DNA from 2 places in the Shewanella sp. HL-SH8 genome. Region 2 is predicted to be linked to the other one. Evidence: predicted binding sites of a transcription regulator. Region 2 holds the regulator's gene; the other holds the start of a gene.

Region 1 (4,438 bases), 900 kb from region 2:
TAAGTGATATCAATAAACCAGAGGTTTATATCTTACACGCACCACCGGCACAATCATCGTCTTCTTTTTCGATGGATATTATCTCATCTTGTTGATCCGACGCACCGTCACGGGTGTTGTGGTAATACAATGTCTTTACACCCAGCTTGTAAGCCGTTAGCAAATCTTTTAATAGTGTTTGCATAGGTACTTTACGACTTTGGAACTTCATTGGATCGTAATTAGTGTTGGCAGATATCGCCTGATCAACAAACTTCTGCATAATGCCGACAAGTTGTAAATACCCGTCGTTATTTGGCATGTTCCATAATAACTCGTATTGATCTTTCAATGTGTCAAAATCGGGTACAACTTGTTTTAATTGACCGTCTTTACTGGCTTTGACACTAATAAGACCACGTGGCGGTTCAATACCATTAGTGGCGTTAGATATTTGCGACGAGGTTTCAGACGGCATCAATGCTGATAATGTTGAGTTACGTAAACCATATTGCAAAATATCGGTACGTAAACCTTCCCAGTCTAAATGTAGTGGCTCATCACAAATTTTATCTAAGTCACGCTTGTAAGTATCAATGGGTAGAATGCCTTTAGAATAGGTTGTCTCGTTAAATAACGGACAGGCGCCTTTCTCTTGGGCAAGTTTCATTGAGGCTTTTAATAGATAAAATTGAATCGCTTCAAATGTTCTATGGGTTAAATTATTGGCTGAACCATCGGAATAACGCTTACCATTTTTAGCAAGGTAATTGGCGTAATTGATGACGCCTATACCCAAAGTACGTCGATTCATTGAGCCTAACTGCGCCGAAATGATCGGATAATCTTGATAATCAAGTAAATTATCTAACGCACGAACTGCAAGCTCAGCTAGCGGTTCTAATTCTTCTAGATTCTTGATGGTGCCTAAATTCAGTGCAGATAAAGTACAAAGTGCAATTTCACCATTAGGATCATCAATGTTCTTTAATGGCTTAGTCGGCAGGGCGATTTCTAAACACAAATTAGACTGTTTAATTGGCGCTACTTTTGAGTCAAATGGGCTGTGGGTGTTACAGTGATCCACGTTTTGAATATAGATACGGCCTGTAGAAGCGCGCTCTTGCATCATCAACGAAAATAACTCAACCGCTTTAATTTGCTTTTTACGCACAGCTGGATCTTGCTCATACTGAACATATAAACGTTCAAATTCAACTTGATCCTCAAAAAATGCATCATATAAACCCGGTACATCAGATGGACTGAATAAACTGATATCTTCGCCTTTAATTAAACGTTGGTACATCAACTTGTTTAACTGGACACCATAATCTAAATGGCGAACACGGTTATCATCAACACCACGGTTATTTTTCAGTACAAGTAAAGATTCTACTTCTAAATGCCATATTGGGTAAAACAGTGTTGCCGCTCCGCCTCGAACGCCGCCCTGTGAGCATGATTTTACCGCAGTTTGAAAATACTTATAAAAGGGTAAGCAACCAGTATGGAAAGCTTCACCGCCACGAATAGGACTGCCTAAGGCACGAATACGACCAGCATTAATACCAATACCAGCACGTTGACTGACATATTTCACAATTGATGAGGCGGTTGCATTAATAGAATCTAAGCTATCGTCACACTCAATCAATACACATGAGCTAAATTGACGTGTTGGCGTACGTACACCAGCCATAATCGGCGTCGGTAAAGATATCTTGAAGCTTGATGTCGCATCATAAAAATCTTTTACGAACTGTAAACGAGTGTCTTTTGGGTATTTTGAAAATAAACACGCAGCAACCAATATATAAAGGAACTGAGCACTTTCATATACTTCGTGAGTGACACGGTTTTGAACTAGATACTTACCCTCTAATTGCTTAACGGCGGCATAAGAGAAGTTCATGTCGCGCCAATGGTCAACATAAGTATCTAAGATGTCTAACTCTTCGCGGCTGTAATCAGCCAAGATATGCATATCATATTTGCCCATTTCAACCAGTCTGGTGACATGGTCATATAATTTAGGCGGTTCGAACTGACCAAATGCTTTTTTACGTAAATGGAATACCGCTAAGCGTGCTGCCACAAACTGATAATCGGGTGATTCAGGGGAAATAAGATCTGCCGCGGCTTTGATGATCGTTTCATGAATCGCTTCTGTTGGAATACCATCAAAAAATTGTAGATGCGATCTGAGTTCAACTTCAGATACAGAGACGTTTTTTAATCCCTTGGTTGCCCAAGTAATAACGCGATGGATTTTGTCTAAATCGATATTTTCACGTTCGCCACAGCGTTTAGTGACAGTCATATTGCTATTCATTGCAGAGAGGCCTTGATTATATCTGTTATTGTGATTGAGCGCTTAATACCAAAAGCGATCGTGTCTAACCACGTTTACGTTTTTATGTAAAAACAATCATGCTGAAGCATTAAATACGACGGATTGAGACATTTTAGCACGCTAAGTCACCCGTTCAGCTTAATTAAATGAGTTATTTTAAACAAATCATTAGTGTCTGTGATTGCATTTGACACACAAGATATGGTGTTTTTTAAAATCTAACATACAAGATAGTGAGGTTGGAGGGTTTTTGCAAGCCACAATTTCTAGAACATCTTGTGGATAAGTTGAGGATAATCGCAACAGTTAGTAAAAGCTAACCCTACACCCCAAATTTATATAGCTTTTCTGTAGGCTGTAGAATAATTGTCCGTAATTTTAAAAGAATTTGATCGCTAAAAATATCAGCGATCGATTCTATTAGCTGATTTTTAGATTGATCTTTGATTGATTGTTTGAGTTAGCTTAAAAGCCGTTTAACAACACCGTTTATATCGATAATATTAAGTAAGTTGACGGTTCAATACAAAATAGTCATGTAAACACTGTGTGGTTTTAAAATGGAGTTGTCCAGGCCAAGTGTCAGGTTTGTCTTGGGGCGATAAATAACCCCAATGCGCTATTCCACCAATCATATTAGCATTTTGAGCCGCGATAAGGTCACGTTCAGCATCTCCTATATAAATAATCGATTCAGGACTGATGTTCATCTGCTGCGCGGCAAGTAGCATAGGGGCGCGATGAGGTTTAGGGTGCAACGTACTATCACCACTGATAAGAGTTTTAATTCGCGACATCAAGCCGAGTTTGTCAACCAAAGGGCGGGCAAAGCGAGCATGCTTATTAGTCACAATTCCATAGGGAGTACCGTTATCATCGAAATGATTCAATAACTCTGCAAGGTTATCAAATAAAATGCTTTTGTCACCATTAATGAGCTGGTAATGATGCAATAATGCTTGTTGGATCTGTTTTTGCTCATCATCGCTAATATCAGGCAGTGCAGCCTTAACCAGCGCCAAACTGCCATGAGTGGCAGCATGCTTCACTTTTTCAAGACTGCATGGAGCATAACCCGCATCAGCCATGCCAAGGTTCAGTGCATAGACCAAATCTGGCGCAGTATCGGCAAGTGTGCCGTCTAAATCGAATAACACACCTTTAATCAAGGGCTTTAACACGCAGACTCCTAAGCGGTAGCAAACAATGCTAATCGACTTTTTGTGTAGCAATCATGTAATTAACATCAACACTGTTAGTGTATTTAAACACACCAGATAGTGGGTTATAGGCTATGCCCAATGCGTCTTTGCACAATAAGTCTGTTTTATCGACAAGATTAATTAATTCAGAAGGGCGAATAAACTTGCTGTGATCATGGGTGCCTACTGGCAGCATCTTAAGTAGATACTCTGCACCGACAATCGCAGTTAAATAAGACATCCAATTACGATTAATGGTTGAGAAAAACACATAGCCATCTGGTTTCACCATGTCACAGCATGCTTGAATGACAGATAGCGGGTCAGGGACATGTTCTAACATTTCCATACAGGTCACCACATCATAATAAGCTTGATGCATATCTCTGTGCTCTTCAGCGGTGCATTTGATGTAATTGACTGTCACACCAGTTTCTAATGCATGTAAACGAGCCACTTCAAGAGGTTCATTGCCCATATCTAAGCCATCTACATGGGCGCCGATTTTAGCCATGCTTTCAGATAAAATTCCGCCGCCACAACCAATGTCGAGCACTTTTTTACCAAAAATGCCCTGAGCTGTTTGATCTATATAATTTAAACGTAATGGATTAAGCTGATGTAACGGTTTAAAGGAGCCATTTGGATCCCACCAGGTTTGTGCCATTGCTTCAAATTTAGCAATCTCATCGGGGTCGACATTTTTATTCGCAGCAGTTTCAGTAGACATGATGTACCTAGATATCGTTATGCATTATGGATGACATTATATCCATTGATGCAGTTTTTAATAGGGCTAAAATATGCCAATGCAGATGATCCCAGTCAACTTTTGCTATGTTCAGGTGGTTATTTAAACAATCTATTGGTTGTATTGATTGTTTGTTGCTCAATATAAACA
Region 2 (4,438 bases):
TCAGCTCAAAATATTCAAAGCAAAACATGAGTCAAAATACTGTTCTATAAAGCGTAGAATAGGTTCTTGTAAAGCTCAAAACACTTACCGATAAAATTCAACGGACTATTTCATATAGCCAGCATTGGCTAACATAGACAGAGTGACACCTGATTTAGGTTGCTGCTCATCCTGCGGCTGTATTAATCGTTCAAGATATCGGGCAATTAAGTCCACTTCAATATTTACGTTAGCGCCTGCTTTTAACTCGGTTAAGGTCGTTTCGCTTGCCGTGTGCGGCACAATAGTAAGTCTAAATTGATGACCTTTAACCTCATTTACGGTCAAGCTCACACCATCTATGGTAATTGAACCTTTGTGGGCAATGTATTTAGCTAAATCAGCAGGAGCTGACAACCAAAACTCAATCGCTTGTCCGCGATACTGACGCCCATCAACTTTAGCGATACCGTCAACATGGCCGCTGACCATATGACCACCTAAACGTGTTGTTGCTGTCACTGCCTTTTCTAAGTTAACTTTCTGGCCAACCTGGTAATGTGCAAATCCTGTTAAAGTAACCGTTTCAGCAGAGACATCGGCAACATAGCCATCAGCTAAACATTGTACTACGGTCAAACAGACGCCGTTTGTGGCAATGCTGTCGCCTAATTTTACATCGGATAAATCGAGTTTACCGCTAGCCACAGTTAACCGAATATCGTTACCTTTGCGCTCAATTTTGCGCAAGGTGCCTAGGGCTTCAATAATGCCTGTAAACATAGAGAGTCACTTTTCCTATTTCTGCCCAACAGAATTGAACATTAATGATGAGATATTTTAGCTTAAACCAAATACAAATCGTGTGTCTTGGCCGACATTTCGTTGATCTTTTAATACTATTTTAGGTATTTGATCCATTGATTGATAATCAGTTAAGGTCAGCATGTTGCGGCCTTCACTGCCTAATAACTTAGGCGCTTGGTATAAAACCAGTTCATCGACCAGATTATGCTCAATAAAACTGCCAGAAAGTGTCGCACCCGCCTCAACCATCACTGAGTTACAACTTTCGCCCAAATATTTCAACAAGATATTAAGACACACACGCCCTGCACTATTTGCTTTTACCTGCAGCAAACTAACATGGTTAGGAAAAAGTGCTTGTACAGCATCAGAGTAGCCACAGGTTGAAACTAATAGAATCGGTGTTTCAATACTGAATAGCATAAAATCTGCGGTTAATCGGGCTTGGGAATCTAACACGACTCTTAATGGCTGCTGTAGAGATGTGGGTGAAAGCGAACTTTTCAAGCTGCCAAGTTCTTCATAACGCACATTTAAGCTAGGATCATCTGCAATAATAGTTTCAACGCCCGTGATTAACGCGCAATGGCGGGCGCGCATTCGTTGCACATCTTGTCTTGCTGCGGGACCGGTAATCCATTTAGAAACACCATTAGACAAGGCTGTTTTGCCATCTAAACTGGCGGCAACTTTCACCGTAACCCAAGGCAAACCGGTTTTCATCCGCTTCATAAACCCTAGGTTTAACGTCAGAGCTTCAGCTGCTAATAAACCAATCTCAACTTGAATACCTGCATCTTGCAACATGGCAATACCGTTATCGGCTACTTGAGGGTTAGCGTCTTTCACTGCAATAACGACTCTAGCAACCTGGGCATTAATTAACCCTAAGGCGCAGGGCGGAGTACGTCCATAATGACTACAAGGCTCTAAAGTCACATAGGCTGTAGCGCCAACGGTAGAATGTCCTTGTTTAGCGGCATCAGCCAATGCATTGACCTCAGCATGTCCTTGACCCGCAACTTGATGATAACCTTCACCAATAATAATTGAGTCTTGGACAAGTACGCAGCCAACAGATGGATTGGGGCGCGTAGTATAAAGACCTTTTCGCGCCAGCTGGATCGCACGACCCATCATTTGGGTATCAAATACACTAAAGCTAGTCATAAAAAGTTACTCAAGTCCTAGGGGAAGTTTATTTTTGCAATTTAGCAATCGCTTCGCCAAATTGTGACACATCTTCAAAAGCGCGATAAACAGAGGCAAATCGAATATAAGCGACTTTATCTAGGCTCATTAATTGATCCATCATTAAATTACCTATCATCTCAGAATCAATTTCACGCTCACCTGTCGCGCGTAATGTGGACTTGATTTTAGTAATAGCTTGCTCGATTTCATCCATAGATACTGGACGTTTTTCAACCGCGCGTAACATACCACCACGGAGTTTTTCTTCATCAAAAGGTTGGCGGCTGCCATCACGTTTTATCACCCTAGGCATGACTAACTCAGCACCCTCAAAGGTGGTAAAACGCTCATGGCATTCAGTGCATTCGCGGCGACGGCGAACTTGGTGGCCATCAGCCACTAATCGAGAGTCGATAACTTTAGTGTCTGTCGCGCTACAAAAAGGACAATGCATTGAACCTCCACAAAATAAAATGGCCACTAAAATTAGTGGCCATTAAAGTTTATCCTATTTACTCATCAAGGTTAAGCTAACCTTTAAGGCTAGCATTACTGATGAAAGGATATTCCGTGCAGCAGGAATTATCCGTAAACAGGGAACTTAGCACATAAGGCCAACACTTGACCTTTTACGCTATCAATCACAGTTTGGTTTTGTGCGTCATCTAAAATGTCACAAATCCAACCCGTTAATTGCTTCGCTTCAGCTTCTTTAAAGCCACGGCGAGTAATAGCTGGGGTACCAATACGAACACCTGAAGTGACAAATGGTGAACGTGGATCATCAGGTACTGAGTTTTTATTAACAGTGATATTGGCACTACCTAACGCTGCATCAGCTTCTTTACCGGTTAAATCGCGACCGATTAAATCAACAAGCATTAAGTGGTTTTCAGTACCGCCAGAAACAATTTTGTATCCGCGCGCTAAAAATACTTCAACCATTGCTTTAGCATTTTTAACAACTTGTTGTTGGTAAACTTTAAACTCAGGCTCTAGTGCTTCTTTAAACGCAACCGCTTTACCAGCAATAACATGCATTAATGGGCCGCCTTGGCCACCAGGAAACACTGCAGAGTTTAATTTTTTGTATAAGTCTTCATCATTAGCTGCAGAAATAATGATACCGCCACGTGGGCCAGCTAATGTTTTATGCGTTGTAGAAGTAACAACATGTGCATGAGGTACTGGAGTTGGATAAACACCTGCAGCAATAAGGCCCGCAACGTGCGCCATATCCACAAAAAAGTATGCGCCAATTTTATCCGCTATTTCACGCATTCTGGCCCAGTCAACAATACCAGAATAAGCAGAGAAGCCACCAATCATCATCTTGGGTTTATGCTCTACCGCTAAACGTTCCATTTCGTCATAATCGATTTTGCCCGATTCATCAATACCATAAGGAATGATGTTATATAATTTACCGGAAAAGTTAACTGGTGAACCGTGGGTTAAATGACCGCCGTGAGCTAAATTCATACCAAGTACAGTGTCGCCAGGCTTCAACAACGCCATAAATACTGCACTGTTTGCTTGTGATCCTGAATGCGGTTGTACGTTGGCGTAAGTTGCACCAAATAACTCTTTAGCACGTTCAATGGCTAAGGTTTCAACAACATCAACATACTCGCAACCACCGTAGTAACGCTTACCTGGATAGCCTTCAGCATATTTATTGGTTAACTGTGAACCTTGAGCTTCCATAACACGTGGACTGGTATAGTTTTCAGATGCTATTAACTCTATGTGCTCTTCTTGGCGACAAGTTTCATCTTCAATGGCTTTAAATAGTTCTGGATCGTAATCCGCTATATTCATCGCTTTCTTAAGCATGGTAACTCCAACGGTAGGTTTTATATTAGTAGGGTTGCGCGGTATTCTACTCTGCAAATGCAAACAATCCCAGCCTTTACAGCATGAATTTAGTTACTAAACAACAATAGAAAATCTCATGCGAAATTGAAAATTACCTTAATTTACAATCGGTAACTTTTTCCACCTCGGCAATTTAAACATTTTTTTAAGCTGCAAAATGCGTAAAACAGTCACCAAAAACACTGTTCTATTTTTACGACTCTAAATGCTTATATTTAGCAGGTAAACATAACTGTAAGTTCAGCTTGCTGTTTAGACTAAATTCTAGCAAATCCGAGTTAGCACGTCACAAGATATAAAAATCGACTTATAACAATCAAAATCAGATTTAAGTTCGATTAAGATTCCATTAGAATCATCCTATTCTGTGTTAATCAATGTTGGAACCTCATGGCTCAATTTGTATATAGCATGCTAAGAGTGGGCAAAATTGTCCCACCTAAAAAGCAGATTTTAAAAGACATCTCTTTAAGTTTTTTCCCTGGCGCGAAAATCGGCGTATTAGGTTTAAACGGTTCAGGTAAATCAACACTGCTGCGCATTATGGCTGGTCTTGATACTGAGATTGAGGGCGAAGCTC

Evidence for each region. Region 2 encodes NrdR, which represses ribonucleotide reductase genes. Its sites were predicted from a motif close to AAACACNANATNTNGTGTTT; they were not measured.
Region 1: a site for NrdR is predicted at 2,526-2,545, ahead of nrdA (class 1a ribonucleoside-diphosphate reductase subunit alpha). Genes of this name have one in related genera too.

Annotation. Positions count from the first base shown of each region.
Region 1 is NZ_CP195039.1:2,478,174-2,482,611, forward strand. Features, by position in the region: gene nrdA (class 1a ribonucleoside-diphosphate reductase subunit alpha) at 26-2,314, opposite strand; gene ACRWQN_RS10905 (HAD family hydrolase) at 2,839-3,516, opposite strand; gene ubiG (bifunctional 2-polyprenyl-6-hydroxyphenol methylase/3-demethylubiquinol 3-O-methyltransferase UbiG) at 3,545-4,267, opposite strand.
Region 2 is NZ_CP195039.1:1,573,756-1,578,193, reverse strand. Features, by position in the region: gene ACRWQN_RS07020 (riboflavin synthase) at 106-762, opposite strand; gene ribD (bifunctional diaminohydroxyphosphoribosylaminopyrimidine deaminase/5-amino-6-(5-phosphoribosylamino)uracil reductase RibD) at 820-1,956, opposite strand; gene nrdR (transcriptional regulator NrdR) at 1,985-2,434, opposite strand; gene glyA (serine hydroxymethyltransferase) at 2,563-3,816, opposite strand; gene ettA (energy-dependent translational throttle protein EttA) at 4,249-4,438, shown strand, end outside.